3 regions of the Microbulbifer sp. YPW1 genome follow, and region 1 is predicted to be linked to each of the others. Evidence: predicted binding sites of a transcription regulator. Region 1 holds the regulator's gene; each other region holds the start of a gene.
The links. Region 1 encodes LexA, which represses DNA repair genes until DNA is damaged. Its sites were predicted from a motif close to ACTGTNTNTANANACAGT; they were not measured.
Positions count from the first base shown of each region.

Region 2: ruvC (crossover junction endodeoxyribonuclease RuvC) is a predicted target of LexA. The motif match lies at 6,442-6,459, and genes of this name have one in related genera.
Region 3: HUW35_RS05880 (VRR-NUC domain-containing protein) is a predicted target of LexA. The motif match lies at 2,782-2,799, and genes of this name have one in related genera.

Region 1 covers NZ_CP055157.1:3,625,557-3,636,001, forward strand. Annotated here, with positions in the region: gene HUW35_RS14725 (ATP-binding cassette domain-containing protein) at 1-1,086, shown strand, start outside; gene HUW35_RS14730 (universal stress protein) at 1,159-1,602, opposite strand; gene HUW35_RS14735 (hypothetical protein) at 1,815-2,351, shown strand; gene topA (type I DNA topoisomerase) at 2,661-5,405, shown strand; gene HUW35_RS14745 (DUF6586 family protein) at 5,414-5,956, shown strand; gene HUW35_RS14750 (hypothetical protein) at 6,129-6,383, shown strand; gene lexA (transcriptional repressor LexA) at 6,511-7,119, opposite strand; gene HUW35_RS14760 (TIGR00730 family Rossman fold protein) at 7,366-8,007, shown strand; gene HUW35_RS14765 (DUF6763 family protein) at 8,179-8,511, opposite strand; gene HUW35_RS14770 (TetR/AcrR family transcriptional regulator) at 8,801-9,451, shown strand; gene nagZ (beta-N-acetylhexosaminidase) at 9,527-10,445, shown strand, end outside.
Region 2 covers NZ_CP055157.1:2,643,525-2,653,969, forward strand. Annotated here, with positions in the region: gene HUW35_RS10840 (lytic transglycosylase domain-containing protein) at 1-298, opposite strand, end outside; gene HUW35_RS10845 (proline--tRNA ligase) at 735-2,465, opposite strand; gene HUW35_RS10850 (HU family DNA-binding protein) at 2,643-3,074, opposite strand; gene HUW35_RS10855 (FmdB family zinc ribbon protein) at 3,385-3,642, shown strand; gene aspS (aspartate--tRNA ligase) at 3,712-5,490, shown strand; gene HUW35_RS10865 (YebC/PmpR family DNA-binding transcriptional regulator) at 5,566-6,309, shown strand; gene ruvC (crossover junction endodeoxyribonuclease RuvC) at 6,472-7,002, shown strand; gene ruvA (Holliday junction branch migration protein RuvA) at 7,106-7,717, shown strand; gene ruvB (Holliday junction branch migration DNA helicase RuvB) at 7,735-8,754, shown strand; gene ybgC (tol-pal system-associated acyl-CoA thioesterase) at 8,881-9,288, shown strand; gene tolQ (protein TolQ) at 9,290-9,982, shown strand; gene tolR (protein TolR) at 10,001-10,432, shown strand.
Region 3 covers NZ_CP055157.1:1,385,389-1,395,833, forward strand. Annotated here, with positions in the region: gene HUW35_RS05870 (zinc-binding dehydrogenase) at 1-902, opposite strand, end outside; gene HUW35_RS05875 (VWA domain-containing protein) at 974-2,653, opposite strand; gene HUW35_RS05880 (VRR-NUC domain-containing protein) at 2,856-4,541, shown strand; gene HUW35_RS05885 (ATP-dependent DNA helicase) at 4,576-7,014, shown strand; gene HUW35_RS05890 (CLCA_X family protein) at 7,027-7,812, shown strand; gene HUW35_RS05895 (DUF885 family protein) at 7,986-9,764, opposite strand; gene HUW35_RS05900 (SDR family NAD(P)-dependent oxidoreductase) at 9,954-10,445, opposite strand, start outside.

The DNA of each region.
Region 1 (10,445 bases):
GAGGGGCGGGTGAGGGCGCTGCAGGCCCTGCGTCGGGAGCGTCAGGCGCGGCGCGAGCGCCAGGGTGTGGCGAAGATGGCGCTGGACTCGGGGGAGCGCTCCGGCAAGCTGGTGGCGGAACTGAAAGGCGTTACCTTCGGCTTTGAAGGTGACGCTGCGCCGCTGATCCGCGATCTGGATTTCACGCTGATGCGGGGCGACAAGGTCGGCCTGATCGGCCCCAATGGCGCAGGCAAAAGTACCCTGATTCGCCTGCTGCTCGGGGAGATCGAGCCGCAAAGTGGCAATATCCGCCTCGGCACCAAGCAGCAGGTGGCGTACTTTGACCAGCGTCGCGATACGCTCAATCCTGACCTTACGGTGGCGGACAATATCGCCGAAGGGCGTGAAAACATCGACGTGGGTGGAAGCAGTCGCCATGTAATGTCCTACCTCAGTGATTTCCTGTTCACCGGCGTAAAGGCGCGCACCAAGGTTGGAGCCCTGAGCGGCGGGGAGCGCAACCGCGCGTTGCTGGCCAAGTTGTTCAGCCAGCCGGCAAATATCCTGGTGCTCGACGAACCTACCAACGACCTGGATGTGGAGACCCTGGAGCTTCTCGAGCAGTTGCTGATGGATTTCTCCGGAACCGTGTTGCTGGTGAGCCACGACCGTGCCTTCCTCGACAATGTGGTGGAGAGCTGCCTGGCGTTTGAAGGGAACGGCGTGGTGCGCGAGTACGTTGGCGGTTACCAGGACTTCGTTCGCCAGGGAGGTCGCTTCCTCAGTGCGGAGGAGCAGCTCAGGACTCGCAAACAGGGCGCGGCGGAAGCTGTGTCAGAAACGCCTGAGCCGCAGGCGGAGAGCAAGCCCAAGCCGGAGAAGGGTAAAAAGCTCAGTTACAAACTGCAGCGCGAACTAGATGCCTTGCCGGCAAAAATCGAGTCGCTGGAAAATGAAATTGCGGCGTTTGAGGAAGAGATGGCGGCACCGGATTTTTACCAGCAGGACAGCGACACGGTGCAGAAGCGCCTGCAAGCGCTGGCGGAATTGCAGCAGGCGCTGGAAGAGGCATTCGAGCGCTGGGCCGAGCTGGACAGCATGTAGCTCGATAGGTAACTGCTTGATGCAACGAGCGCGTTGGGCAGTTAAAGCATTCGGGGGCGCAAGCCCCCGTTTTTATTCCTGTGGCGCGTGTACCCGCACGGCCAGTACATCACATCCCGCACCGTGCAGAACCCCGTTTGCGGTTGATCCCAGCAGCAGGGCCAGCCCGTGACGACCGTGACTACCAATAACAATCAGATCGCAGCCGGACTCCTCCGCCAACCGGTGAATTTCCGTTGCCGGCTGTCCCAGCAGTACATGCTGGCGGTCTGCGGGAATATTCAGGTTTGCCGCCGCTTTGCGCAGTTGTTCCTTGGCCTGGTTCTGTAGCTGTTCCTGGACTTCCGACAGGTCCATGGGAACATCGCCACCATAGGCGAAGGTCAGGGGTTCGATGATGTGCGCGAGACTCATTTTCGCGCCGCTGCATGCGGCGAGCTCCGCTGCGCGATCCAATACCTGAGAGGATTCTTCAGAGAGGTCCAGTCCAACCAGTATGTTGTTGTAGCCTGCCATGGGGCCCCCGCGGTTTGGGTAAGTTTCATAAGTATGTTTACTGTATGGGCGCGGGCGGATACCTCAAGCCCGGTCACTTTATTGAGTCTACTTTAAAAAAACGGACTTGACACAACCGCCAGCTTGCGGAGAAAAATGCGCGCCCCGAAGTGGCTCGCGCCAACGGCGTCGAGTTGTACACAAGTTCATCAATTGACAGGGAAGAACCCATCATGGCCTCCTGGTTGCCAATAGTCGTTATTTTTTTCGCCGTCGCGCTGGTGATCGGCCCCGTCATGTGGCTGAAACCCAGTAGCCGCGACAGGAAACTCGCAGAGCTGCGCCAGCGCGCGGCCTCGTCGGGCTTTAAAGTGCAAATGCAGCCGTTGCCCGCTTCCCAGGGGCAGGGCAATGCCGCGGTATATTTTTCCCAGTGGCGCAACCCGCGCCGTCTGCAGACGGGGTGGGGGCTGGAATTACAGCGTGTGGAGCACGAGATGCACTTTGACGGCGTGTGGGATTGGCGCAACGGCCGCGAGGCCCCGGAGGCCGCGCGCTCGGCACTGAAAGAGCTGCTCGGTATGTTGCCGGCAGATGTGAGCGCAGTTTATGCAAACGACAGCGGCCTGGGTGTGCAGTGGCGGGAGCGCAGTGGTGATGGCGGCCTGTCAAAGCTCCAGGAGGCGCTCACCAGCATGCGCCCGGTAATAGAAGAAGCAATACGTCAGTCCACCCCGCGGCAGGAAGAGGGCGCCGATCAGGCCCGCTGACTTGTGATCGGGTGCCCGGCGTCGTGATCTGGTCTACTGTTTCTAGCGTTCCTCCCGGTATTGCTGCGTAGGCAGGCTGGACGTTTGATACGGGTGCTTGGAGGGCTTTACCGGGTTGTGAGCTGGCCTGAACCATTGGCCGATTGATCGGTCACAACCGGTTACGAAGCATACAATTTGGTCATCAATTTGAGATGCTCGCTTGACCGCACTGGGGGCGGAGCATATATATTCGCGCAGCGCACAGTCGATTACGGCCGCTGCCTAAAGTGCGAAAGCAGTAAATTTTCTATTAAAAATCAAAAGCTTATGGGTAAATCACTGGTCATCGTCGAGTCGCCGGCGAAGGCGAAAACGATCAACAAGTATCTCGGAAAGGACTTTGTGGTGAAGTCCAGTATCGGTCACATCCGGGATCTTCCCACCGGCGCTTCCAACAAGCAGCCGGTTGACGCCAAGGAGCGCGCTCGTCGCGCAGCGGAAACCCGCAAGCTGTCCCCCGAACAGAAAGAGATCTACAAGCGCAAGAAAAGCCGTGAGCAGTTGATCAAGCGGATGGGGATTGATCCCGACCACAACTGGGAAGCGCACTACGAAATTTTGCCCGGCAAGGAAAAAGTCGTGGACGAGTTGCGCAAGCTCGCTGCGAATGCCGACCACGTCTATCTCGCAACGGACTTGGACCGCGAAGGGGAGGCCATCGCCTGGCACCTGCGGGAAGCCATCGGCGGCGACGAAACCCGCTACCGTCGCGTGGTGTTTAACGAGATCACCAAGTCCGCGATCCAGGAAGCATTCAAGGATCCGGGACCGTTGGATATCGATCGGGTCAACGCGCAGCAGGCGCGTCGATTCCTCGATCGTATCGTGGGTTATATGGTGTCCCCGCTGCTGTGGGAAAAGGTAGCCCGCGGGCTGTCTGCCGGACGCGTGCAGTCCGTAGCGGTGCGGCTTGTGGTCGAACGCGAGCGCGAAATCCGCGCGTTTATTCCCGAGGAATACTGGAATCTGTTTGCCGATACGCAAACCGCCAAGTCCGATGCCCTGCGCCTGGAAGTGAAAAAGCAGGCGGGCGAGGCTTTCCGTCCGACCAATGAAGAGCAGGCCATGGCGGCCGTCAAAGCCCTTCAGTCCAGTGACTTTGAAGTTACCGCCCGCGACGATAAGCCCACCAGCTCCAAGCCCAGTGCGCCGTTTATCACTTCAACCCTGCAGCAGGCCGCCAGTAACCGGCTCGGCTTCAGTGTGAAGAAAACCATGATGATGGCCCAGCGGTTGTATGAAGCGGGTTACATCACCTACATGCGAACCGACTCCACCAACCTCAGCGCCGAGGCGGTGTCATCGGTGCGCGAATTTATCGGCGAGAATTACGGCGATAAATACCTGCCGGAAAACCCCAACCGCTACAGCAGCAAAGAGGGCGCCCAGGAAGCGCACGAGGCGATTCGCCCCTCTGATGTGCGCGTCAAACCGAACATGCTGTCCGGTATGGAGCGTGATGCCGAGCGTCTGTACACCCTGATCTGGCAACAGTTTGTAGCCTGTCAGATGACACCGGCCCAGTTTACTTCTACCTCTGTGGTGGTGACCGCGGGCGATTTTGAATTGCGTACCCGCGGCCGCGTGATCCGTTTTGACGGCTTCCTCAAGGTCGCACCGGCGCAGAGCAAGAAAGATGAAGATCTTGTGCTGCCGGATATCAAGGTGGGTGAAAAACTCAACCTGCAGAAGCTGGACCCGAAACAGCATTTCACCAAGCCGCCGGCCCGTTTCAGCGAAGCGGCACTGGTAAAAGAGCTTGAGAAGCGCGGTATCGGCCGTCCATCCACCTACGCGTCGATTATTTCCACGATCCAGGATCGCGGCTACGTTCGTCTGGAAAACCGCCGTTTCTACGCGGAAAAGATGGGCGACATCGTCACCGATCGCCTCAGTGAAAGCTTTACCGACCTGATGGATTACGGCTTCACGGCCAGCCTGGAAGAGTCCCTGGATACGGTGGCGGAAGGCAAAAAAGGTTGGAAAGACCTGCTGAATGAATTCTATTCCGACTTCAGCAAGCGTCTCGAAGTCGCCCAGGACAAAGACGGCGGTATGCGTCGCAATGCGCCTACTGACACCGACATCGAATGCAGCAGCTGCGGTCGCCACATGCAGATCCGCACCGGTTCTACCGGTGTATTCCTCGGTTGTTCCGGTTACGCGCTGCCGCCGAAAGAGCGCTGCACCAACACCATGAACCTGGTGTCCGGTGAAGAAGCCGTGGATGCCGACAAGGACGAAGAGGCTGAAACCCGCCAGTTGCGGGACAAGCGTCGCTGTAGCAAGTGCGGCACCGCCATGGACAGCTATCTGGTGGACGAACATCGCAAGCTGCACATCTGCGGTAATAACCCGGACTGCCCCGGCTTTGAGGTGGAAAAAGGCACCTTCAAGATCAAGGGCTACGATGGCCCGGTGATCGAATGTGACAAGTGCGGTGCGGACATGCAGTTGAAGTCCGGTCGCTTTGGCAAGTACTTCGGCTGTACCAGCGAAACCTGCAAAAACACCCGCAAGCTGCTCAAGAGTGGCCAGCCGGCACCGCCCAAAATGGATCCGGTACCCATGCCCGAGCTGCCCTGCGAAAAGGTGGATGATACGTATATCCTGCGCGATGGCGCCTCGGGCCTGTTCCTGGCGGCGAGCCAGTTCCCCAAAAACCGGGAGACTCGCGCACCGCTGATCAAGGAACTGCTGCCGCACAAAGACGAGATTGACCCCAAGTACAGCTTCCTGTTTTCGGCTCCCACCGAGGACAACGAGGGTCGCGACACAGTGGTCCGTTTCAGCCGCAAGACTCAGGAGCAGTACGTCCAGAGTGAGGAAGAGGGCAAGGCGACCGGCTGGAAGGCCTTCTATCGCGACGGTAAATGGCAGGTAGAGGCACCGGCCAAGAAAGCGCCCGCGAAGAAAAAAGCAGCCGCCAAAAAAGCACCTGCCAAGAAAAAGGCCGCAGCGAAAAAGGCCCCGGCCAAGAAGGCTGCAGCCAAAAAAGCCCCGACAAAGTAGGTTGCCCTGTGAGTAATCCGTATACGGGTACCGTGGCATCGGCCCTGCGTCGATGCCAGCTGATCCTTCAGTCTCCTGCGCCAGCGGCGGAACAGTCCAACCCGCTGTCGCCGGAGTCGCTCTATGAGAGTGCCCTGTGCCAGGGCGCGCTGCTGCAATTGTGGCGCGCCTACCGGGCGTTTCTGGCGGAGCAGGGGCATCAGTTGCAGCTGGGCTTTGCGCCCGGCGGTGAGCCGGAAACCGCGCATGCACTGGCGCAGCTGGTGGCCTCGCGTGGCAAGTTCAGTGCCGAGGTCAACGAGCTGGTCAGCCTGGCGGAGAATCCCGACAGCTGGTTCCAGGGGCTGGAAGCAGCCTGGCGGGCCCTGTGGCATCCTGCCGGGGGCGCGGTCCAGTCGCCCGCGGATTCTACCGGTGCGCAAAGCCTGATCCCTGTGCGGCAGCTGGATACTCGCGCGCCCGAAGCCCTGAATCGGGATTCCCTTGAGGAGTGGCTCCGGGCCCTGAATGAGCTGGTCCAGCGTCAGCGTGCCCACGGCCAGGAGTGGTAACTCCCACCATCAATGGCCCAGTTGAGGGCCAAGCCTGCCCGGCCCCGCCACTGATTAATCATTTGCCGCTGTGTTACACTGGCCTCAAATCACGCCGCGCCCGGTACCTGGTCGCGCTCTCGGATATGCGGGTGGCCGGTGTGAGGTAATTGAGAAGTAATTGGAGAAATGAATGTCTTCTGAGACCTACGAAATCATCGAGTTGTCCAATGGTGATGTAGCGCTGCGACGCGCTGGTCACAAAGAGGACCCGCTGGTGCGTATCCATTTCTCTGAGGAGAGTCTCGAGTTTCTGCGCGAGCACAAGATTGCCATTGCGCGGGCCATGCTTGAGGCCGGCATCGAGGCGGTACAGGATATCAATGAGCTGGAGCCGGAACCCTTCGAAGAAGAGGAAGTGGATATTACCGAGCACACCATCCACTGACGCAGCCTGCGAGTTTCGGGAAGCTGCGGGTAGTGGATACCTGTACTTTGGCCAGACATAAAAAAACAGGGCAATGGCCCTGTTTTTTTATGTCTGCTTTTTACTGTTTATGGCGAATCATGTGCCATTACAGGGGGTTCTGGCGAATGACGCCAACAGCCAGCCCCTCGATCGCGAAGTTTCTGTCGCGCATGTCTACCTCAATAACGTTGAAGTCCTCGTTCTCGGGCAGCAGCTGTACGGTTGCCTGATTTCCGCGGCGCTTGAAGCGTTTCACCGTCACTTCATCTTCGATACGTGCAACCACGATCTGACCGTTGCGAATGTTCTCTGTGCGCTGCACGGCCAGCAGATCACCGTCGAGGATGCCGGCGTCTTTCATGCTCATTCCGTGAACCCGCAACAGGTAATCTGCGGGAGGGTGGAAGAACTCTGCCGGAATCTCGCAGTACTCCTCGATATTCTCTTCCGCCAGGATCGGATTACCGGCGGCTACCCGGCCGACGATCGGCAGGCCGCTGTGATAGTCGGGAATGCGAATGCCGCGCGAGGCACCGGCAACCATCTCGATGGCCCCTTTGCGCGCGAGTGCCTTGAGGTGCTCTTCCGCCGCATTGGGGGAGCGGAAGCCCAGTTCCTGGGCAATTTCAGCCCGGGTAGGTGGGTAACCGGTATCGTCCAGGTAACTTTTGATCAGCTCCAGTACCTGTGCCTGGCGGGCGGTGAGATTTGTCATGGGCGCGTTCCTGTTGTTTCCGGAGTTATTCCCGGCATCTGTTCCTGGAGTCCGGTGTCTGTATTTATATACAGTTGCTGTGATTATATACAGATTTGGCGGGTGCGCAATCTTCCGGGGGCGGCGCCTGATTACTGCTAGACTTGAATGGCCCTGAGGCGGTTTATGTCTGCAGTTCCAGGCCGCAGGCCTCAACGGTTGGATTAAGTCGTGCAGGGCTGCGAATAGCGATAATGGAGAAGGCATATGCTGGATGCAAAAATGCCGGAAGCGTGGCGTGTGCTGCGCATTCAATCGGAACTCGTCGACGGTATCGAACGCCTGATTACCCTCAAAGGCGCGGTGACGGTTTTTGGCAGTGCAAGGTTTCCCGAAGATACGAACGAGTATCAGCAGGCCATGCGTCTTGGTGAGCTGTTGGCGAGTGAGGGTATCCCCGTGATTACCGGCGGAGGTCCGGGAATAATGGAAGCGTGCAACCGCGGCGCTTTCACTCAGTCCGGCGCTTCTATCGGCCTCAATATAGAGCTGCCTTTTGAGCAGACCCCAAACCCCTATCTGGATATCAGCCTGAACTTTCGCTATTTCTTCGTGCGCAAGTTTATTTTCGTCAAACACGCAGTGGGCTTTATCGCCATGCCGGGTGGATACGGCACACTCGATGAATTGTTTGAAGCGCTAACCCTGGTGCAGACGCAGAAAGTCCGACGCTTTCCCATTGTGCTGGTAGGAAAACAGTACTGGTCGGGCCTGGTAAATTGGATGGTGGATACGCAGCTTGCGCGGAATTGCATTGATGCGAGTGATCTCGAGCTGTTCAGGTTGGTGGATACCGTCGATGAGGCGGCAGAAATCATTGTCGAATATATTCGCGAGCGCGATGATTGAGGGTGAGCAACCGATCAAGGATCAGTGCCTGCTATTCGGAGAGGTCGATATCGGTAGTGTGCAGAAGTTGATGCTTCATGTTCGAGCGCAGGATTTTGGGTTCGTTCTTTTCCTTGGGAAGCGAAAGAACCCATTTGCCGCGGTTAACCTGAATCGGATTTGACCGCGGCCTCAGAAGCCCTCGTCGGTCCCCGGAAACGATTCGCCTTCCAGCCGATCGATAGCGCTCTGGGCGGGTGAGAAGAGGGGGCTGGTGAAGCCAGAATCCTCCGCGTCCTGCATCTCCTCGGCCAGGGTGCCATAGCCTGCATTGGCATCTTCCGGCGCGGCGGCGCCAATCACCGGCAGCCGTGGCCAGCTGTGAAAGTCGATCTCATCTACCGAGCCATCCACGTACTGGATTTCAATTGTCCGCGACGGATGGTCTACGGCGACCACCTCAAACAGATCACCGCTGTCGAAATTTTCAAACCAGCTGCCAATTTCTGGTGCGATTCTCGCCATGATGCAGCCCTCCTGATATTTATCAGTGCTGGCATTACCTATGCCTCTGTTCTCAATCTAGTGTGCGCGGGGCCCCCTCGGTAACGGAGTAGTCGCGAGATACCGCCTGACCAGGGCATTTTGTGCGCATGCGGTGGTTTTCGCGATGAAGTATCTGCTTGACTCGCATTCTGGTGAAATTGTGCGCAATGGCGGGTGGTTGGATTCTGTGCCGTCCCGCGGCGACTGTGCTAATCTCAGCGCTTAAACAAGTGTTTTAATTGATAGTTTGAATTGCTGTGAGCATGGTATGAGTCAGCTGGATACCGTAAACCGAATCCTCGATGCTGCGGAGGTGCTTTTTGCCGAGCGCGGCTTTACCGAGACATCCCTGCGAACGATCACCAGTACCGCTGGAGTGAATCTGGCCGCGGTGAATTATCATTTTGGTTCGAAAAAGGAACTGATTCAGGCGGTATTCGAGCGGTTCCTTACACCTTTTACGAAAAGCCTGGATGAGGAACTGAGCCGTCGACAGCAGGCGCAGGTCAGTGGTGAGGAGCTACAGCTGGATGACCTGCTGCAGAGCCTCTACCGGGTGGCGCTCGCAGGGCTGGCGGAAGAGGGGCGGGATCCCAAGCGGTTTATGCGCCTGCTCGGTCTCGCCTACACCCAGTCCCAGGGCCACTTGCGCCGTTTCATTGTCGCCCGCTATGGCGCCAGCTACCGGCGTTTTGCGGGGCAGTTGGCAAACGCACTGCCCCAGGTGGATCCGGTTACCTTCTACTGGCGTCTTTATTTTATGCTTGGCGCCACCATATTTTCCCTGTCGAGCTTTGACGCCATCGAAGCTATCCTGAGGGAAGATTTCGGTGCCGAGAGCGATCTCGATGAGACGCTGGCGCGATTGGCGCCGGCGGCTGCAGCGATGCTGACTGCGCCGGTATCCGGCGAGATTTGAAGGCCAGCGCGTATCCGGGCAAGCACATAGGCCCGGTCAGCCCGATTAATTGACTTGCAGTGGGAGCGGCAATCCATGTCTGTTCAGATTGGCCCAGTGATGATTGATGTAGAGGGTACCGAGCTCACCGATGAAGATCGGGAGCTGTTGCGGCACCCTCAAGTGGGCGGGCTTATCTTTTTTGCGCGCAACTACCGCGACCGTCCACAGCTAGAGGCCCTGATCAAAGATATCCGTGCCGTGCGCCCGGAGATTCTGCTGGCGGTGGACCAGGAAGGCGGGCGCGTGCAGCGCTTTCGCGAGTCATTCACTCGTATCCCTTCCATGCAGGCGCTCAGTGCCCGCGCCGACGCCCAGCAGCTGAAAGATGTCGGCTGGCTGCTCGCTGCTGAACTACTGGCAGTGGGTGTGGATTTCAGTTTTGCCCCGGTGCTGGATGCCGATGATGACTTCTGCCGGATTGTGGGGGACCGCAGTTTCGCCCAGGATCCTCTGGTGCTCGCGCAAAAGGCGCGGCCGTTTATGGCGGGGATGCACGAAGCGGGAATGGCGACCACTGGCAAGCATTTCCCCGGTCACGGTCAGGTGCTGGAGGACAGCCATGAAGAGCTTCCGGTGGACCAGCGAACCCTGGATGCCGTGCTCGCGTCAGACTGCGTACCCTTTGCCGAGTGCATTGCCGCAGGTGAGCTACAGGCAGTAATGCCGGCACACATTCGCTTTGCCAACGTTGATGAAAACCCGGTGGGCTTCTCGCGCTTCTGGCTGCAGGAAATCCTGCGCAAGCGGCTGGGATTCGACGGGGTGATTTTCAGTGATGACCTGACAATGGAGGGGGCAGGCGCGGCAGGCGGCTATGCGGAGCGCATCCGGGCGGCTATGCAAGCTGGCTGTGATATGGGCGTGGTGTGTAATAACCGCCAGGGCGCATTGGAGGTGCTGGAAGCGCTGGAAGGGTTTGAGCCCGACCCGTGTTCGAGCGATCGCCTGGCGC
Region 2 (10,445 bases), 980 kb from region 1:
CGCTTTCAATCTGGATGACGGCGAGGACGATTTCCGGTTGCAGCTCCGCGCGGGTGGCTTCGCGGTGGATGGCCTTCAGCACCCGCATGCGTTCCTCTGGGTCCTTGATATAGCGGGCGAGGGGCTGGGATTTGGCCATCAGCCAGACTTCCGCATCAAAGCGGTCGGCGAAGCTGTCGGCTTCGGTGACGGCGCTTTTCAGGGCCAGCAGGAGCTTGGGGTCTACCTCTTTTACCTGGGCAGACACCGTGGTGCTCAGCAGGCACAGCAGCAGTGTGGAGAAGGCTTTTCTTATCATGGGGTGGGATTTTACGGGAAGCGTTGAGCTTTCGGTACCGGGAAAGGGATCTGTGCAAGGGTCTTCGGGAGCATCGTTTTAGGCATTGCAGCGGCCCTGCTAGCGGGTACCCCTTTGCGAGACACGCCGTAAACCCATCCATGGGGGCTCGGATGCGGCCATCCAGGCCGCATACGGTCCCGCAAAGGGGTACCCGCTAGCAGGGCCTTCACATCCAAGTTCAGTAATTCCGGCGAATTGGGCAGAGCTCAATGTGTAATGCGAAGGTCAAGTGCTGGGTGGAGGGTTTCAGGATCGTCGCAAACAGGGACGTTTGCGACGAAGCTTACAGGGATGTATTCACAGCGGTCCTGAAACCCTCCACCCAGTGCTTGGCCGCCACCGAGCTAACTTACGAAGCACGACAAAGGGCTTCGTAAGTGGATGGGGGAGAGGTTTAGTGCGGGATCATTTCCAGCAAGGTGTCGATGATCTGATCTGCGGAGAACTCCTGGTTCTCACTGTCGCGGCGGCCCTTGTATTCGATATTGCCTTTTTCCAGACCGCGGTCACCCACCACAATACGGCGGGGAATACCCATCAGTTCCGTATCCGCGAGCATCCCGCCCAGGCGGGCCTTGGGCTCGTCCATCAGCAGCACATCGATACCCTTGGCGGTCAGCGCCTCGTAAATGTGCTCACATTTCTGCTGCACCGCCTCACTCTTGTGCATATTGATCGGCACAATCGCCAGCTGGAACGGCGCAATGGCCTCCGGCCAGATGATGCCCGCATCGTCGTGGTTCTGCTCGATCGCCGCAGCCACCACCCGTGAAACACCGATGCCATAGCAACCCATGGTCATCACCTGTTCCTTGCCGTTCTCATCCAGTACCGACGCGTTCATTGCCTCACTGTACTTGGTGCCCAACTGGAAAATATGGCCGACTTCGATACCGCGCTTGATTTCCAGAGTGCCCTGGCCATCCGGGCTGGCATCGCCGGGAACCACATTGCGCAGGTCTTCAACCCGCTTCAGCGCCACATCGCGCTCCCAGTTAACACCGGTCAGGTGGTAGTCATCTTTATTCGCGCCGCACACGAAATCTGCCAGGTGCGCCGCAGCGCGATCCACCAGTACTTCAATCTCGAGACCAACAGGACCGAGGGAGCCAATACCGCAGCCCAGTTCTTTGGCGATGCGCTCTTCCGGCGCAAACGTCAGCGGGCTGGCAACGCCGGGCAGCTTCTCGGCTTTCAGCTCGTTCAGGTCGTGATCTCCGCGCAGTACCAGCGCGACCAGCGGCGCGATTGCGTCCTCTTCCTCGGTTTCTCCGAGCACGATCAGGGTTTTGACCGATGTATTTGCCGGGATGCCGAAGGCCTCTTCCAGAGCCGCGATGGTCTTTTGTCCCGGGGTGTGTAACTCCTCCATGGCCTTGCTCGCCGCCGGGCGCTCGCCGGCCGGCGCCACGGCTTCCGCCAGCTCCACGTTGGCTGCGTAGCGGCTTTCGGAAGAGAAGGCGATATCGTCCTCACCACTCTGGGCCAGGACGTGGAACTCATGGGAGTGGGAGCCGCCGATGGAGCCGGTATCCGCGAGCACCGGACGGTAATCCAGGCCGATGCGGTCGAAGATGCGGCAGTAGGCATCGTGCATTACATCGTAGGTTTCCTGCAGGGAGTCCGCGTTCAGGTGGAAGGAGTAGGCATCCTTCATGGTGAACTCGCGCGCGCGCATCACGCCGAAACGCGGGCGGATCTCGTCGCGGAACTTGGTCTGTATCTGGTAGAAGTTTGCCGGTAGCTGCTTGTAGCTGTTTACCTCGGTGCGGATCAGGTCCGTGATCACTTCTTCGTGGGTTGGGCCCAGGCAGAAGGAGTTGTCGTGACGATCCTGGATGCGCAGCAGTTCCGGGCCGTACTGTTGCCAGCGACCGGATTCTTCCCACAGCTCCGAGGGCTGAACCACAGGCATCAGTACTTCCAGTGCGCCCGCATTGTTCATTTCCTCACGCACGATTTTTTCCACCTTGCGCAACACCCGCAGGCCGGTGGGCAACCAGGTGTAAAGGCCAGAGGACAGGCGGCGGATCATGCCGGCGCGCAGCATCAGCTGGTGGCTGATGACCACGGCGTCATTAGGGGTTTCTTTCTGGGTGGCGATCAGATAGCGGGATGCGCGCATAGTGCTTTCTTTTAGTGTCGATGAAATTTAAAGGGCGGCCATTTTACGCCGGTGGGCGGGGGTTTTGGTAGGGGCGGACGCGCCTCGCGATTATCCGCGGCGTGGCTTATCCCCCCGGGGCCCCAAAAGCAGAAAACCCCGCAGAAGCGGGGTTTTCCTGACTGAAAGCGGCGAGACTCAGGACTCGGCCATCTCTTTCAGCTTCTTCAGCGGGCGAATCTTGACCTGGATGCTCGCAGGCTTGGCCTTGAATACGGTCTCTTCGCCAGTGAAGGGGTTGATACCCTTGCGTGCCTTCTTGGCAGGCTTCTTCACAGTGGTGATTTTCATCAGGCCCGGCAGAGCGAATTCGCCTACTGCGCGCTTCTTGACATGACCTTCGATCAGATCGGTCAGCTCGTCCAGAACAGACTGAACCTGCTTGCGGGACAGCTCGGTGTTCTCGGCAATCTGGTTCAGAATCTGGGTTTTGGTGTACTTCTCTTTGATTGCAGTCACTTTCTTGGCCTTGGGTGCGGCCTTGGCTGCTGCTTTCTTGGCTGGAGCCTTCTTGGCTGCAGTCTTCTTGGCGGGTGCTTTCTTAGCTGCTGCTTTCTTCTTCGCGGCCATAGTTAGCTTCCTTCTATATAGGTGTTTTTTCCAGTGAAAGTGTATGTACATCAAGGTTCGCCAGGCTGTTAAGCAAGGGCTTACCCAAGTACTGAGCTGAAGTATATCCAGTTTTTGTCCGCACGCACGGGGTAAAAACAGAAAAAAAGTGCTTTTTTACAGGGGTTTGCTCGAAAAATGGCCCTTAAATACCGCTGCTGACCGTCTCTGGAAGCACAGCGTGTCTGTGGAGAACTGCCTTCTTCTTCCCTTGCGGGTGCTCATGTATAATCTGCGCCCCTTTATATTCAGTGAGATCTGGGTACAAGCGATGCCTATCTACGAATACCAGTGCCAGGCCTGTGGCCATCAGATGGAAGCCCTGCAGCGTATGAGCGATGCTCCGCTGACAGACTGCCCTGCATGCAACAAACCGGAGCTGAGCAAACAGATCAGCGCCGCCGGGTTCCGCCTCAAGGGGGGCGGCTGGTACGAGACCGACTTTAAGACCGGCAGCAAGAAAAACCTTGCCGGTGATGCCGCCAAGCCCGCCGGTAGTGGCGGCGGCACAGAATCCAAGGCCAGCTGAGCGACCCGGAGCCCACGGCTGGGACAGACAACAAGCAGAATTGAAACATTACTAAGGGAATAAGACTCCATGCGCACCGACTACTGTGGCGCCCTGCGATCCGCCGATATTGACCGCGAAGTAACCCTGTGTGGCTGGGTAGACCGCCGCCGCGATCACGGCGGGGTTATCTTTATCGATCTGCGCGACCGCGAAGGTATCGCGCAGGTGGTGTTTGACCCGGATGCCGCAGAGCACTTCGAACTTGCCGACCGCGTGCGCAGCGAGTACGTGCTGAAGGTGACCGGTCGTGTGCGCGCGCGCGCGCCGGAAGCGGTAAACCCGAACATGGCCACTGGCGAAATCGAGGTTTACGGTCTGCAGCTGGAGATTCTCAACAGCGCAGAAACGCCGCCCTTCCAGCTGGATGAGCACACTGCGGTGGGTGAGGATGTGCGGTTGAAGTACCGTTACCTCGACCTGCGTCGCACCGAAATGCAGCGCAACCTGCGTTTCCGCTCCCAGATCACCAACGCCATCCGCAACTACCTGGACGGCGAGGGTTTCCTGGATATCGAGACCCCGATCCTCACCCGCGCCACCCCGGAAGGTGCCCGTGACTATCTGGTGCCAAGCCGTACCCACGGTGGCAAATTCTTCGCCCTGCCGCAGTCCCCGCAGCTGTTCAAGCAGCTGCTGATGGTTTCCGGTTTCGACCGCTACTACCAGATTGCCAAGTGTTTCCGCGACGAAGACCTGCGCGCAGATCGCCAGCCGGAATTTACCCAAATCGATATCGAGACCGCGTTTCTCGATGAAAACGCGATTATGTCCATCACTGAGGGCATGATCCGCAAGCTGTTCAAAGAGCTGAAAGGCGTAGAGCTGGGCGAATTCCCGCGTATGCCGTTCTCCGAGGCGATGGAAAAATTCGGCTCCGACAAGCCGGACCTGCGTATCCCGCTGGAGCTGGTGGACATCAAGGATCTGATGACCGAAGTGGAATTCAAGGTGTTCTCCGGCCCGGCCAACGACCCCAAAGGCCGCGTTACCGCACTGAAAGTTCCCGGTGGCAACGACAAGTTGACCCGCAAGCAGATCGACGACTACACCAAGTATGTCTCCATCTACGGTGCCAAGGGTTTGGCCTATATTAAGGTCAACGACAAGTCCGACCTGGAAAACGGCCTGCAGTCGCCGATCGTCAAGTTCCTGCCGAACGAAGTGCGCGGGGCAATTCTGGACCGCGTACAGGCGGAAAATGGCGATCTGATCTTCTTCGGTTCCGACAAGGGCAAGGTGGTTTCCGAGGCCCTGGGCGCCCTGCGTTGCAAGCTGGGTGAGGACCTGAACCTGTACGTGTCCGAGTGGGCACCGCTGTGGGTTGTGGACTTCCCGATGTTTGAAGAGAACGACGATGGCAGTGTTACCGCGCTGCACCACCCGTTCACTGCGCCGTCCTGCTCCGCGGAAGAGTTGGAGAAGAACCCGCTGGAAGCGCTGTCCCGTGCTTACGACATGGTGCTGAACGGCACCGAGCTGGGTGGCGGTTCCATCCGTATCCACAATCAGGATATGCAGCAGGTGGTGTTCCGTGCGCTGGGGATCAGTGCCGAGGAGCAGCGTGAGAAGTTCGGCTTCCTGCTGGACGCGCTCAAATACGGTGCGCCTCCCCACGGCGGCCTCGCCTTTGGTCTCGACCGCCTGGTGATGCTGATGACCGACAGCGACTCTATCCGCGACGTCATCGCCTTCCCGAAAACTCAGAGTGCGGCCTGTGTGATGACCGACGCCCCGGGAGCGGTGGACGCCAAGCAGCTGCGCGAACTCAGCATTCGCCTGCGCGCCAAAGAAGAGCAGGTGGGTTAAGCGAAACTGCGAAAGCGCCTGTGCGGCAGGCGCATCCATAAAAGTCACAAACGGAGCAATACCGGAGAGATTTAGATGGCGGGACACAGTAAATGGGCCAACATCAAGCACCGCAAAGCAGCCCAGGACGCCAAACGGGGCAAAATTTTCACCAAGATCATTCGCGAGCTGACCGTTGCCGCGAAGTCTGGCCCTAACCCGGAAGACAACCCGACCCTGCGCGCCACCATCGACAAGGCCCTTGGGGCCAACATGAAGCGCGACACCATCGACAAGGCCATCGCCCGCGGCGCAGGCAATGCGGACGGTGACAACTACGAAGCGGTTACCTATGAAGGGTACGGTGTTGGCGGTGTGGCGGTGCTGGTGGAGTGCCTGACCGACAATCGCAATCGCACCGTGGCAGAAGTGCGCCACGCCTTTACCAAGCGCGGCGGCAACCTGGGTACCGACGGCTCCGTCGCCTACCTCTTCTCCCGCAAGGGCCAGATGTACTACGAGCCGGGTGCGGATGAAGATGCGCTGATGGAAGTAGTGCTGGAGGCTGGTGCCGAGGATGTCGAAACCAACGATGATGGCAGCATTGAGGTCACCACCGAATTTACCGACTACATGTCGGTAAAGGATGCGCTGACCGAGGCGGGCTTCAAGCCAGACAATGCTGAAATCGCGATGATTCCGTCGACCACGATTCCGCTGGATAAAGATGGCGCCGAGAAGGTGCTGGCGCTGGTGGATATGCTGGAAGATCTCGATGATGTGCAGAATGTGTACACCAACGCGGATATCCCGGAAGAGGTGATGGCCGAGCTCGGCTGACGGTTTTCACCCTCGATCTGAAAATGCCCCGCTTGTCGGGGCATTTTTGTTTCTGCCCGCGGCTCACTTTCGCTGCGTAACTTGCGGTCACCCTTGACGCCCCGTCGCGGCCTTGGGACACTTCCCGCAACAATTGTATAAATGTACAGGGGGCTGGCTGCCGTGACCCGAATTCTGGGGATTGATCCCGGCTCGCGCAAGACTGGTTACGGCGTGATTGATATCGAGCGCTCCAGTGCGCGTTACGTGGCCAGCGGGGTAATCAAGTTGCCCGATGGCCCTTTGCCGGAGCGCCTGAAGCTGATTTTCGATGCGGTGAGCCAGATCGCCCAGCAGTACCAGCCACACCAGATGGCCATCGAAAATGTGTTCATGGCGAAGAGTGCAGGCTCCGCGCTCAAGCTCGGGCAGGCGCGTGGCGCGGCGATTGTTGCTGGCACCCACGCGGACTTGCCGGTAGCGGAGTACGAGGCGCGCAAGGTCAAGCAGGCGGTGGTGGGTAACGGCGCTGCGGACAAGCTGCAGGTGCAGCATATGGTCAAAACCCTGCTGAAATTGCCCGCTTCACCCCAGGAAGATGCTGCGGATGCGCTGGCTGTGGCCCTTTGCCATATGCACACCATGCAGACCCTGATTCAGTCCTCGGCAGGAAGCCGCGCCCGATTCCGGCGTGGGCGCTTGAGTGTGACCTGATCATTTCCGGGCGCAAGTGCAGTGACCGTATCGCTACGGTAATTGAATGGCAGTAACACAGGGCTTTGGATAAAGCCCTAAATAAACAACAACTGGAACAAGAATGATAGGAAGACTGACAGGCACCCTGGCTGCTATCCAGCCGCCGCAGTTGCTGGTGGACGTGCAGGGTGTGGGCTACGAAGTCCTGGCCCCCATGACCACTATCTTTGAGCTGCCCCAGTTGGGTGGCAGCGTGCAGCTGCATACCCATTTGGCGGTATCGGAAACCTCCCAGCAGCTGTTTGGCTTTATCCGGGAATCCGACCGTCAGCTGTTTCGGACCCTGATCAAGGTGAACGGCGTTGGCCCGAAAATGGCGCTGGCGATCCTGTCCGGCCTCGATGGCGCCGCGCTGGCTCGTTGTGTTGCCGATGACAACGTGGGCGCACTGGTGAAAGTGCCCGGCGTTGGCAAGAAAACCGCCGAGCGCCTGATCATTGAATTGCGCGGCAAGCTCACCCCGCAAACCGGTGATCTTGGCGACATCCCGCTGATGTCCACCAATGCCGAGCCGGTAATCGACCACGCCGGTGAGGCGGAAAGCGCGCTTGCCGCGCTGGGTTACAAGCCCACGGATGCCACCAAAATGGTCGCACGGGCTGCCAAAGAGCAGCCGGAAGCCGACAGCGCCACCCTGATTCGCCTCGCCCTCAAAAGCATGGCGCCCGCATAAAGAATTGAGATTCTCCAGTGATTGAAGCTGACCGCCTAATCGCCCCCGAACCCATCGGCCCCTCCGGGCAGGAAGAGCAGTACGACCGCGCCGTGCGCCCGAAAACCCTGTCCGACTATGTCGGCCAGCCGGTGGTGCGGGAGCAGATGGAAATCTTTATCCAGGCGGCGAAGCTGCGCAAAGAAGCGCTGGACCACACCCTGGTGTTCGGCCCGCCGGGCCTGGGCAAGACCACGCTGGCCAATATTATTGCCGCGGAAATGGGCGTGGCGATCAAGACCACCTCCGGCCCGGTGCTGGAAAAAGCCGGCGATCTCGCCGCCATCATGACCAATCTTGAGCCCGGGGATGTGCTATTTATCGACGAAATCCACCGCCTTAGCCCCCATGTGGAAGAGGTGCTGTACCCGGCGATGGAGGATTACCAGCTCGATATCATGATCGGTGAAGGGCCGGCAGCGCGCTCCATCAAGCTCGATCTGCCGCCGTTCACCCTGGTGGGTGCGACCACGCGCGCCGGTCTTCTCACTTCGCCCCTGCGCGATCGCTTCGGCATTGTGCAGCGTCTGGAGTTTTACAATGTCGAGGACCTGACCAGCATTGTCGCCCGCTCCGCCCGGTTGATGGGCGTGGAAATGGACCAGGGCGGGGCCCACGAGGTCGCACGCCGCGCCCGCGGTACACCGCGTATTGCCAACCGCCTGCTGCGCCGGGTGCGGGACTATGCGGAAGTGAAGGGCAATGGTCACGTCTGTACGCAGACCGCCGACAGTGCGCTCAACATGCTGAATGTGGATGCCAGCGGCTTCGACCAGCTCGATCGCCGTGTGCTGCTGACCATGATCGAGAAATTCGATGGCGGTCCGGTCGGCGTCGACAGCCTGGCCGCCGCGGTAAGTGAGGAGCGGGATACCATTGAGGACGTGCTGGAGCCCTACCTGATCCAGCAGGGCTATCTTGCACGCACTCCGCGCGGGCGGGTAGTGACCGCGCTGGCCTACGCGCATTTCGGTATTCCCAAGCCGGACCGCACCTGACGAAGCGTTCACGATCCTGTAGCATATCCCGTCGTCGCCGGTCCGCGGTCTCGAAATCGCGCCGGCGCGCCCCAAACCGCTTTTACAACAAAAACGCGTTCGCGGTCGGCAATTTAAGGACGGTGTGTGTCAGAACCTTTCTCCATTCCCATTCGCGTCTATATCGAGGATACGGACGCTGGCGGAATCGTCTATTACGTCAATTATTTAAAGTATATGGAGCGGGCGCGCACAGAATTGGTCCGTTCTCTCGGCTATGATAAGCCCGCCATACCGCAGCAGGGGTTGTTGCTGGTGGTGCATTCAGCTGAGGTTCAGTATCGGCGGTCTGCAATACTGGACGATCAGCTGCAAGCTTCCGCCGCCATTGGCAAGCTTGGGCGAGCCGCGGTTACTTTCGAGCAGAAAATCTGGCGCGGCAATGAAATTATTTGTGAGGGTGTGGTCAAAGTCGCCTGCGTGGACGATGCCAGCCGCAAACCCTGCGCATTACCTGAAACCATTTATCAAGCATTGAAGGCAGTGAGTCGATAACATGAATGCCGGTGAACAACTTTCCCTGTGGGGCCTGATTTCCAGCGCCAGTCTGTTGGTGCAGTTGGTGATGCTGATGCTCCTGCTGGCCTCGGTGATTTCCTGGGTAATGATCATCCAGCGCGGCACCTACCTGTCGCGGGCGCGCAGGTCCCTGATCAACTTCGAGCGCAAATTCTGGTCTGGCGCAGACCTGAACCAGCTGTTCCGCGACGGCAACGCCGCAGCAGAGAAGGGCAAGATCGACGGGGTGGAATCCCTGTTCCGCGCCGGCTTTACCGAATTCACCCGTCTTCGCCAGCAGGGCAAAAGCAGCCCGGCGGCGGTGATGGAGGGCACTGAGCGCGCCATGCGTGTGGCCATGTCCCGGGAGCAGGAGAAGGTAGAGATGAATCTGCCGTTTCTCGCCACCGTCGGCTCCGTGAGCCCCTATATCGGGCTGTTTGGTACCGTGTGGGGGATCATGAACTCCTTCCGCGGCCTCGCAACCATGCATCAGGCGACCATTGCTACTGTAGCCCCGGGCATCTCCGAGGCCCTGGTGGCCACGGCCATGGGCCTGTTTGCCGCCATCCCCGCGGTAATGGCTTACAACCGCTATTCCGCCAGGGCCGAGTGGCTGCTGTCCAGCTACGAGACCTTCGCCGAGGAGTTCTCCTCCATTCTCCACCGCAAAGTGCACGCCGCCAGCTAAGGCGCCGAGAGCGAAGCCATGAGTAACTTTCGCAAAGCGACCAAGCGCAAACTGGTCTCCGAGATCAACGTGGTGCCCTACATCGACGTGATGCTGGTGCTGCTGATTGTATTTATGGTGACCGCGCCGCTGTTGATGCAAGGGGTGAAGGTGGATCTGCCCGATGCGCCTTCGGCTCCCATTGACGATACCGACGATGAACCGCTGATCATCTCCGTGCGCGCGGATGGCACCTATTACCTGAACCTTGGTGACGATGAAAAGGCTGCCAAGCCCCTCAAGGAAATCAAGGAAACCGTGGCCAAGGTGCTGCGCCAGAAGCCGAAAACGCCGGTGCTGGTGTGGGGGGATACCGATGCCAAGTACGGCCTGATCGTCGGCGCCATGACCCACCTGCAGCAGGCCGGTGCGCCCAGTGTTGGGCTGGTCACCGAGCCGCCGTCAGAGTGATCCGGGGCAAGAG
Region 3 (10,445 bases), 2.2 Mb from region 1:
CACCCGTCCAGCAGCTCTTCAAACAACGCCTGTTCTTGCCACAGCCAGATCAGGTTGAATGCCAGTACGGATTTGTTGCTGCTGATCATATCCATCACGTCGTAGCGCGGACGCTGCAGGTATAACCAGGCCGCTTTCAGCCAGTTGGGTTTGTTACCGGGGGTAAATTCGGCAGCGCCGAATACAATCAGGCGACCGGTAGGCGCAAGTGCGGCGAAAGACTGTTTCTGGATTTTCCCACCGATGCCGTCGAGCACGGCCTGTAACGGCCGCCCATTTAGTTGGGTGTGTAATTGTTCGGCAAAGTCATCACCGCGTACGATGACCTCGGCAAATCCTTGCTCGGCGAGAAACGCGCGCTTGCTTTCCGAGCTCACGGTGCCGATAGGGATTGCGCCCATCTGCGCGGCCATACGCATGGCCTGCAACCCGACGCCGCCGGCGGCACTCTGAATCAGCACCACCTGCCCGGGCTTTATCGCGGCGAGGGTGGCGAGGGCGTAGTAAGCCGTCAGGCTCTGCGCGGGAAAGGAAGCCCCCTCGGCGAAACTCCAGTGTTCGGGGATTTTTCGACAGTGTTGCGGCGGTACATCCACCACCGTGGCGTAGCCGCCGAAGCGGGTACAGCCGTAGACCCGATCACCCACCTGCAAATCCGTTTGTGTACTGTCACCCAGGGCGGTGACCACCCCGGCAAATTCCAGCCCGGGGATGAAGCTGCCCTGCGGGGTCGCGGAGTAGAGTCCGGTGAGCGCGAAGATATCGGCAAAGTTCAAACCCACGGATTTTACCGCGATACGGATGTGCTCGCCGGACAGCGGCCCGACCGATTCGTCGACCAGCTTCAGGTTACTGATGGCGCCCGCCTTTTGCGTGCGCCAGACTTTTCGGGCTTCGGACATCGACTGCATCCCTTATTTCGGCAATAGAGAGACGCAGCCTACCGGTAGCCCATCGGCAGAGCCAGCCTGTATTACTCCGGCTGATTGGTTACCGGCATGGCCTGGGCACTGGCCAGGGCGCCGGCGGTTTTCACCAGGCGTACGAACTCGGCGCGATCGCCACTGGTGTCTTTACCGCGGGCAAGCTGCGCCAGCGCCGCCACATCCTCGTAGTCGAACTCGCGCAGCGGTTCACTGCGCAGCAGCAGACCGAAACCGGCAACGGCGGTGGCAAACTGCAGGTCCTGCTGGGCTTCCTGAATCGGCTTTATCTGCGGTGCCAGGTGCCACTGTTTGAGGGTGCTGTCTTCTTCACCCGGTTTCTTGTAGCGCACTTTTACCGTCGCCAGTTCGTCACGCTTGGCCTCGGCCGCATTGGATTCGCTGTCGTTTGCGTAGCGCAGTGGATCCACCCGCGGGGTATCGCCCACCAGCGTCAGTTCATACAGCGCCACTACCGAGTGGCCAGCGCCGATATCGCCCGAATCCTTTGCATCATTGTTGAAGTCCTCGCGATTGAGACGACGGTTTTCATAACCGAGCAGACGATATTCCGAAACCCGCGCGGGATTGAACTCCACCTGTACCTTGGCATCTTTGGCGACGGTGAACAGGGTGCCCGCGAGCTGCTCCACCAGCACACGGTTGGCTTCGAAAATGGTATCGATATACGCGTAGCTGCCGTCACCCACATTGGTCAGCTGCTCGACCATTTCCTCGCGGTAATTGCCCATGCCGAAACCCAGTGCGCTGAACTGCACACCGCTTTTACGCCCGCGCTCGATACGCTGTTTGAGGGTTTCCACATCGCTGATGCCCACATTGAAGTCGCCATCGGTGGCCAGCAGGATGCGGTTGACCCCGCCTTTCTTGAACGCCTGTTGGGCAACCGCATAGGCCAGCTCTATACCGCCGGCACCATTGGTGGAGCCACCGGCCTGGAGCCGGTCGATGGCCTGCAGGATTTTGGTTTTCTGATCGCCGGAGGTCGGCTCCAGCACCAGCCCGGCGCTACCGGCATAGGTGACGATACTCACCGAGTCCTCGGCGCGCAGCTGCTTGGCCAGCAGACGGTAGGCCTGTTGCAGTAGCGGCAGCTTGTTCGCCTGGGACATGGAACCGGAAGTGTCGATCAGGAAGACCAGATTGACCGGCGGCACCTCGTCCATCGGTAACTCGCGCGCCTTCACGCCGATGGAAAACAGCGTGCGCTCTGCGTCCCAGGGCGCACGGGAGAGATCGAAGTGCACGGCGAAGTCATCATCGCTGGCGAGTGTCGGTTTACTATCCGCGCCCGCGAAGTCGTAGTTGAAGTAATTGACCAGCTCCTCGAGACGCACCGCATCCTTGGGTGGCAACTGTCCGTTGTTGAGGAAGCGGCGCACATTGCTATAACCGCCGGTGTCCACATCCAGGGCAAAGGTGGAGACCGGCTCCTCGCGCACCAGTTTTACCTGGCGGGGTTCCAGATCCTGATATTTTTCCTGTTGTGACTCCGGGAGTATGACAGGCGGGGGACTCTGAGGGACAACGTAGGCTGCTTGCTCCGCATGCTTTCTACGAGCACTGGTAACCACAACCTCCTCAACTGAAGCGCGGTCCATCAGTACCTGCTGATTTGCTGAGTCCTCACTGTCTGTGGAAGAGCAAGCGGCAATCGCCAGAACCAACGCACTGGCAGTGAGTTGTGACAATCCCAAACGAAAATTCATAAAGATCCCTCTCAGCTGTTCATTATTAGTGTGCTTGGCAAGGAAATAGAGTTTCGCAGCACCAATCCGCGTTTGCCAGTTTCGGTGGCCCGCCAGTCGCACATCTGTTTGTTTTACCCCCTACCCTTCCTGTATAACCATACAGCATTGGGCAGCGACGCTGCCCACCGCATGAGCTCACCCCCAGATACTTGAATTCCCCATGGCCGATCCCGTCGAACTGGCTCCGGATTACTACCTCAGCAACTTCCGCGCACTGGTGGACTTTGTGGTGGCGCGCTATGAAAACCTGTTGTCGGCCAGCGAAAGGCGCTTCTTCGGTCAGTTTCGTTCCCTGGCGACCGACAGCCAGCGCCTGTATGTGCGACTGCTGTCGCGCAAGGGGGTGCCCTCCACTGCCGGCGCGCTGTTCCGGCAATACAAACTGAACTACGCAGAAATCAGCGATCTGAGCGCCGCGGTGGAACAACTGGTGGCGAGCGGCCTGCTGCAGCACAACCCGTCTCTGGCACTGGAAGAAATCCTGCCACTGTTCACCAAGAACGAACTGCTGGCCAGTAGTCCAGAACCCCTGTCCAAATCCCTGAAACGCCCGGCCGTGGAACAGGCGCTGCTCGCGCAGGAGGCTTCGCCCATACAGCATGCCCTGATGGAAAACGAACCACTGCTGGCAGTACAGGCGGCAGAGCACTTCGAGACCTTCAAGCTGCTGTTTTTCGGCAACCTGAACCAGGATCTGACCGACTATGTGCTGCGGGACCTGGGACTGTACCGCTATGAAAGTTACCCGCTGGAACGGGAACAACTGCCGTTCCGGAATCGCGAGCAGATCGAACAGCACCTGCGTTATTACGACTGTGTGGCCGAGGCCGAGTTCGCGCTGGCCGCGGATGCTGACGCCATTAATGCGCTGGCGGCGCGACTCCCCGCCGGTATCGACGGCGACAATACCCTGCATCGGCGCCTCGACCGGTTGCGCCTGACCCTGGCGCGGCAGCTGGAGCGACTCGATGCGTTAAGCGAGGCCGACGCGCTGTACCGTCAGTGCAGCCGTCCACCGGCGCGGGAACGCAGGGCGCGGATCGCGGTGAGCCGCGGTGACACCGAGCTGGGCCTGGCGCTGTGCGCGGAGATTCTCGCCAGCCCGCACAATGAAGCGGAGAGCGAGTTCGCGCAGAGTTTCGGATACCGCACGGCAAAGAAAGCCGGTTGTAGTGCGGACTGGCCGGCGCCCCCCCGACACAAACCGCCTGTGGAAACCGTTGCCCTGAACCCCACCGGGGAGCGGGTCGAAATGCTGGCTGCGGATTTCCTCGCGCCGGGCGCCTCGAACGATCATTGCTTCTACGTGGAAAACACCCTGTTTAACGGTGTGCTCGGCCTCGCCACCTGGGACATCCTGTTTGCGCCGATACCCGGCGCTTTCTTCAATCCTTTTCAGGTGGCGCCAAGCGATTTCCGCACCGCCGATTTTTATTCCCAGCGCCGCGCTGCGTTCGAACGGCGACTGGCAGAACTGGAGACGGGAAACCTGAGCACATGGGTGTGGCGACACTTTGACGAGAAACAGGGTATCGCCAACCCCCTGGTCGCCTGGGAGGCCTTACCGGAACCGCTGCTGACACTGGCCCTGGAACGTATTCCCGCACAGCACTGGCTGGCCCTGTTCCGCCGTCTGCTGGGTGATATCGCCCACCATCGCAACGGGCTGCCCGACCTGATCCGGTTCCCGGCGGAGGGCAACTATGAACTGGTGGAAGTGAAAGGCCCCGGCGATCGCCTTCAGCAAAACCAGCAGCGCTGGCTGGCCTATTTCGCCAGACACCAGATCCCCCACCGGGTACTGCACGTGGAGTGGACAGCCATGAGCGGGATAGAACAGCCATGAGCGAGATAACGCAGCCATGAGCGTGGAAACAGCCATGAGCGCGGAAACAGCCGTGAGCAATCCCACGCTGCAACTGTCCGTGGGAGAGCTGGTGGCCTTTGCCTGTCGCAGCGGCGATCTGGTTGGAGAAAGCGCTGCCGGCCCCACCGCCCTGGAGGGGATCCGTGCCCATCAACGACTACAGAAAAAACGCCCCAAAGGCAGCGAAGCGGAATACCGTCTGCAGGAGACGCTGGAACAGGATGGCTGCACCGTCGTGCTCAGCGGTCGCGTGGATATCCTGCACCCCCAGCCGGATCTGCACCGCGCGGTACAGCTGGACGAGATAAAGACGACGTACGTACCGCCACAAAAACTGGCGGAGTCCGTCCGCGAGCTGCACTGGGCACAGCTGAAGGTCTACGGCTTCTGTTACGGACTGCAGCAACAGTTTTCCGCGGACACCCCGGTGGCGCTGCAGATGCTGTGGCACAACCTGAAGGAAAAAAAGACCTACCCCGAATCCAGGGAATTCCGCTGGTGCGAGCTGGAAAGCTTTGCCAGAACCGCGCTCACCGAGTATCTGCAATGGCAGCGGCGCTGGCAGGCCCATCGCCAGGCGGTGCGCGCCTCCGCCCGCGCGCTGGAGTTTCCGTTTGCCGCGTACCGGGCAGGCCAGCGTTCCCTGGCGGTGGCGGCCTACCGCTGTCTGCGCGATGGCGGCGAACTGGTGGTGGAGGCGCCCACCGGTATCGGCAAAACCGTCAGCACCCTGTTCCCGGCGATAAAGGCCGTGGGGGAAACGACCCTCGACCAGCTGGTATATCTCACCGCAAAGAATTCCGGCCGACAGGTGGTGCGGGAAACCGCCGCACGGCTACAAGCCGACGGACTGACACTGTCGGTACTGGAACTGCAGGCACGGGACAAAAGCTGTGCCTGTAGCCTGGGCCTGTGCAGCCGCGACGAGGCGGGTATCTGCCCGCGCACCCGCGGCTTCTTTGACCGGTTGCCGGAAGCGCGTCGCGCCCTGCTCGGGCGCCCGTTGCTGACACCGGAGGTCATTGCCAAAGAGGCGGACTGCCTGCAGCTTTGTCCGTTCGAGCTGTCACTGCAGATGCTCCCATGGGCAGATCTGGTGGTCTGCGACTTCAACTATGTATTTGATCCACTGGTGCAGATGCAAAACCTGCGGGACACACGCCTGCAGCGCGCGCTGCTGATCGACGAGGCGCACAATCTCAGCGACCGGGCGCGCGCCATGTTCAGCGCGAAGCTCACCCACGGTGATAGCCGTCGTGCAGCAGCTGCCTGTAAGGGTTCGCATCCCGGTCTGCGGCGCGCCATCCAGTCACTGGTGCGCGCACTGGACCAGTGGGTGGAGCAGCTGCGGGAATCGGAACAGAAGTCCGCGCATACGCGCAACGGAGAAAATACCGAGCTGTGGATCACCGCTCTCGCAGACGGCGCGCCCCCGGCGGTGAATACAGCGATCCACAAGGTAATGCTTGTGGCCAGCCAATTGTGGGAGCAGTCACAGTCACCACCGGAGGCGATTGCCGACTGGCTCAAAGCCCTGTTCCGGTACCAGACCGTGGAACAGCTGGCGGCGGCACAACACCGCTGTATAACCCGCACGCGAAACCCGGCGAACAGCGATAGCCGCTGGCGGGAACAGGAAGTCGAGCTGCTGTGCCTGAATGCCGCCGATTACGTGCGCCAGACTTATGCACAGTTCCACTGCGTCATTGCCTTCTCTGCCACCCTGCGTCCGCCGGGCTATGTTTATCGGCAACTGGGGCTGCAGGATGATTCCCCGTACCTTGCCCTGCCCTCTCCCTTTGCGGCAGAGCAACTGGGGCTGTTTCTGTGCCCGTTTGTGGACACCCGCTACCGCGCCCGCGATCAGGCCAGTGACGCGCTGGTGGATTTGATCGCGCGGACTTATCACAGCCGGCCGGGCAATTATCTGGTGTTCTTTCCCTCTTACCGCTTTTTACAGCAGGTGGCGCAGCGTTTTGCTGCGCAGTTCCCGGAAATCCCGCTAGTCCAGCAGACATCCGGCAGCTCCGATCAGCAGCGCCGCGCTTTTCTGGATCACTTCCAGGGTGGCCGGCGCAGCCTGGGATTTGCGATCATGGGCGGGATTTTTGGCGAGGGCGTGGATTACGTGGGCGAACAGCTGGTGGGTACCATCGTGGTGGGCGTGGGCCTACCGCAGGTAAACGAGGAACAGGAATTGCTGCGCGCTGCCAGCGAGCAGCGAGGCGAGAACGGTTTCGATATTGCCTACCGTTATCCGGGCCTGACCCGCGTGCTGCAAACTGCCGGACGGGTAATCCGTACCGAGACCGACCGGGGCGTGGTGATCCTGGCAGACGCTCGCTTTGCCGATCCGTTTTATCACGCGCTGTATCCACAGCACTGGCAACCACAGACCTGTGACAAGGGCGACACACTTTCCGCCGCCCTCGATCAGTTCTGGAATTCCTGAATCGCAAACGCCATGGTTTTAGATCGCAAATTCTACCGTCGCAGCCCGCAGCAACGGACCCAGGAACACGTCACCTTCAATGACGTGCGCAAGCGTTTCGATTTCCGTTCCATTGCCATCGGACGCTGGGTCACCGAGGCAGAAAAAGCGCGCGCGGCGGGCCTGTTTTACGATGCGCTGGTAGACCTGATGACGATACTGCAGGGGCCGGAGTTACTGGTCTCCCTGCGCGGCACCCTCGCCTTCCAGTACGGCACCGGCGGCCGCCCCGGGATCTCCGCCCATTACGAACCCGGGACACGCACCTTTGCCCTGGCCAAGAACGCCGGCCCCGGTGCCATTGCCCACGAGTGGTTTCACGCGCTGGACCACTACCTCGCCGACAAGGCCTTCAGCGATGTGTCGGGAAATCTGTTCGCCTCCGAGGCATGGTTGCGCGATGCCACCCCGGTGCCCCACCCCATCAACGATGGCTTGTTCGCCTGCTTTCGCGCAATCATGCTGGATGAAAGCGGGGAAAACCCCAGCGAAATGTTTCGTGTCGCGAAAGTCGCCGACAAGGCAAACGGCTGCGTGTATTACGCGGAGCCCGCAGAAATGTGTGCGCGTGCCTTCGAGGCGTTCATCCAGGATTCGGCGATCAGCAATAACTTTCTGGTGGCTGGCACCAAAGCGACAGAGGAAGCGCGCCTTGGGCTCTACCCGAGCGGAGCGCATCGCCAACGCATTAACGCCGCTTTTTCTGCGTATTTCCGCTTACTCGGCGGGGCGCTACAGCGCAACCTGAACAGCGAGTAACACAGTACCGAATACCATAAAGCTCATACTCCACCGCAAAGTTTTCGATTCTACCGGGGGGCAGGAGTTTGTTGTGGACCTCGATGGTTATCCCGATGCCGGCAGTTGGCTCCATGGTTTTTTTGGCAGGTAAGAAGCAAAAGGCCCCGGCGAAATCGTCGGGGCCTTTTGCTTTAGCGTTTCGCTTGCGCGATAAACCGTTCCATTTGCTGTTCCAGCATCTCCATCGGCAGAGCGCCGTTGGCGAGTACCGCGTCGTGGAAGGCGCGCAGATCGAAACGATCACCCAATTCTTTTTCCGCCTTTGCGCGAAGTTCGCGAATCTTGATCTCACCCATCTTGTAGGACAGCGCCTGTCCCGGCCAGGAGATGTAGCGATCCACTTCGGCGCGCACGTTTGCCTGTGACAGAGAGGTATTGCCGGCGAGGAAATCCAGTGCCCGTTGACGGCTCCAGCCCTGGGAGTGGATGCCGGTATCGATAACCAGGCGGGCCGCGCGCCACATTTCATAGCTCAGGCGGCCGAACTGCTGATAGGCATTTTCATATACCCCCATTTCCACCCCGAGGCGCTCGGTATACAGGGCCCAGCCCTCACCAAATGCGCTGAGATACAGGTTCTTGCGGAACATGGGGACATTCTCCAGTTCCAGCGACAGCGCGCCCTGCAGGTGATGGCCGGGAACGGCCTCGTGCAGGGTCAGTGCGACCAGTTCATACAACGGGCGCTGATCCAGTGCGTAGGTATTCACCCAGTAGGCGCCGCCGCGGGTGCCGCCAATGGCCGCCGGGTTGTAAGAGGCGGTGGTGTAGTTGGGCGCGATTTCATCCGGGACCGGTACCACACCGTAGGGCAGGCGCGGCAGCTTGCCGAAAAACTCCGGCAGGCGATAGTCGATGCGTTTGGCGATATACGAGGCTTCTTTTAGGAGATCCTTCGGGGTCTTGGCGTAGAACTGGGGATCGGTGCGCAGGAACTCGGTGAATTCCTCGAAGCTGCCATCAAACCCGGATTCCTTGATCAGTGCGTTCATTTCCGCGCGGATACGTTTTACTTCCGCGAGCCCGATCTTGTGGATCTCCGCGGGATCCATGTCCAGGGTGACGTAAGTGCGGATCGCGTGGCGGTAATAATCCTTGCCGCCGGCCAGATCTTCCGCAGCCAGGGATTCACTCGCCGCATTCATGTAGTCACCTTCAAGGAAGGTCGCCACGCGATCAAATGCGGGGATCGCGTACTCTTTAATGGCCTGGGCGCCCGCCTTCTGCAGGCGCTTTTTTTCCGCGGCAGAGAAATTGTCCGGGAGGTTTTCAAACGGCTCGTACAGGCTGCTTTTTTCCGGGTCGTCATAGACCTGGGCGCGCACCGTGGGGGCAATCCCTTCGACGACGATTTTCGGAAGTACAAACCCGTCCTCGATCCCGGCGCGCATATTTGCGATGTTTTCATCGAAGTAGCGGCCAAAATCCTGAATACGCTGGATATAGTCCTCGTAATCCGACGGCTTTGGCATATTCAGTCCGCTACTGGCATCCAGCGCCGCGCTCCAGAAGCTATAGAAGGTATTGACCGGGATGCGATCGAGATACTGTTCATTGGCCTCGATGGAATTTTTCAGCACCCATGTAAGCAAGTCCCTGTTGACCCGCTCGGAGTCGTTCAGTGCAGCGCTGTCGATCTCAGCGAGACGGGCCACGAATTGTTGCTCGGCCTGCAGACGACGGGCGCGGTCTTCTTCCGATACCCCCGGCAGGCGATCGTTATAACCCTTCTCGCCCATTCGACCGGCGGTGATGGGATCTTCCCGCAGACTGTACTGCCAGTGATCGTCGATTACTTGCTGAAGCTGTTCGGCGGCGGTAGCAGCCAGGGCGTTTTGCGTAACCAGTGCGGCGAGCAGGGCAAGCAATGAAAGCAGCCGCGCAGGATGCGCCAGTGAAATACCGGACATGGGAAGACTCTCCAGAGGCTAAACGGTGGTCGTTGGTCTTTGCGCACAACTCTACCATGCCCCATCGGAGCTGGAATCCGCAGCGTCCGCTTACTCGATGAAATGCCGGGTGTTGCGGTTCAACGGTGTGGCCGCCAGATAATTATTCTGCAGAGTGCTCTGACACTAGTTTTTCCCGGCGCACAGCCATCAAACGATACTCTTGATCAGGCCGCCTTCGGCCTTGATGCTCGCACCGTTGATTGCGGCACTGCAGGGTGAAGCGAGAAATGCCACCACGGCCGCAATTTCCTCGGGCTTGATAAAGCGCTGTAACAGGGAATCCGGCTCCGTTTCGCGAAAGAAATCGCGAACGAATTCCTCCTCCGACTTTCCCTGCACCTGGGCACTCTCTTTGAGCCAGCTACTGACCCCTTCTGTCATGGTTGGACCCGGCAGCACGGAATTCACCGTAACATCGCGACCACAACCCTTGGTGAGATTAGCGAGTCCTCGCCCCAGCACTATCTGCGCACCTTTAGTCACCGAGTAATGCACCATACTCTCGAGTCCGCGCATACCGGCTTCGCTGGCAATATTGATGATGCGCCCGAAGTCCTGCTCGAGCATTTTGGGGAAAAAGTGTCTGCACAGTCGCACGGTGCTAAGGACATTGATGTCGAGGAACTGACGCCACTCTTC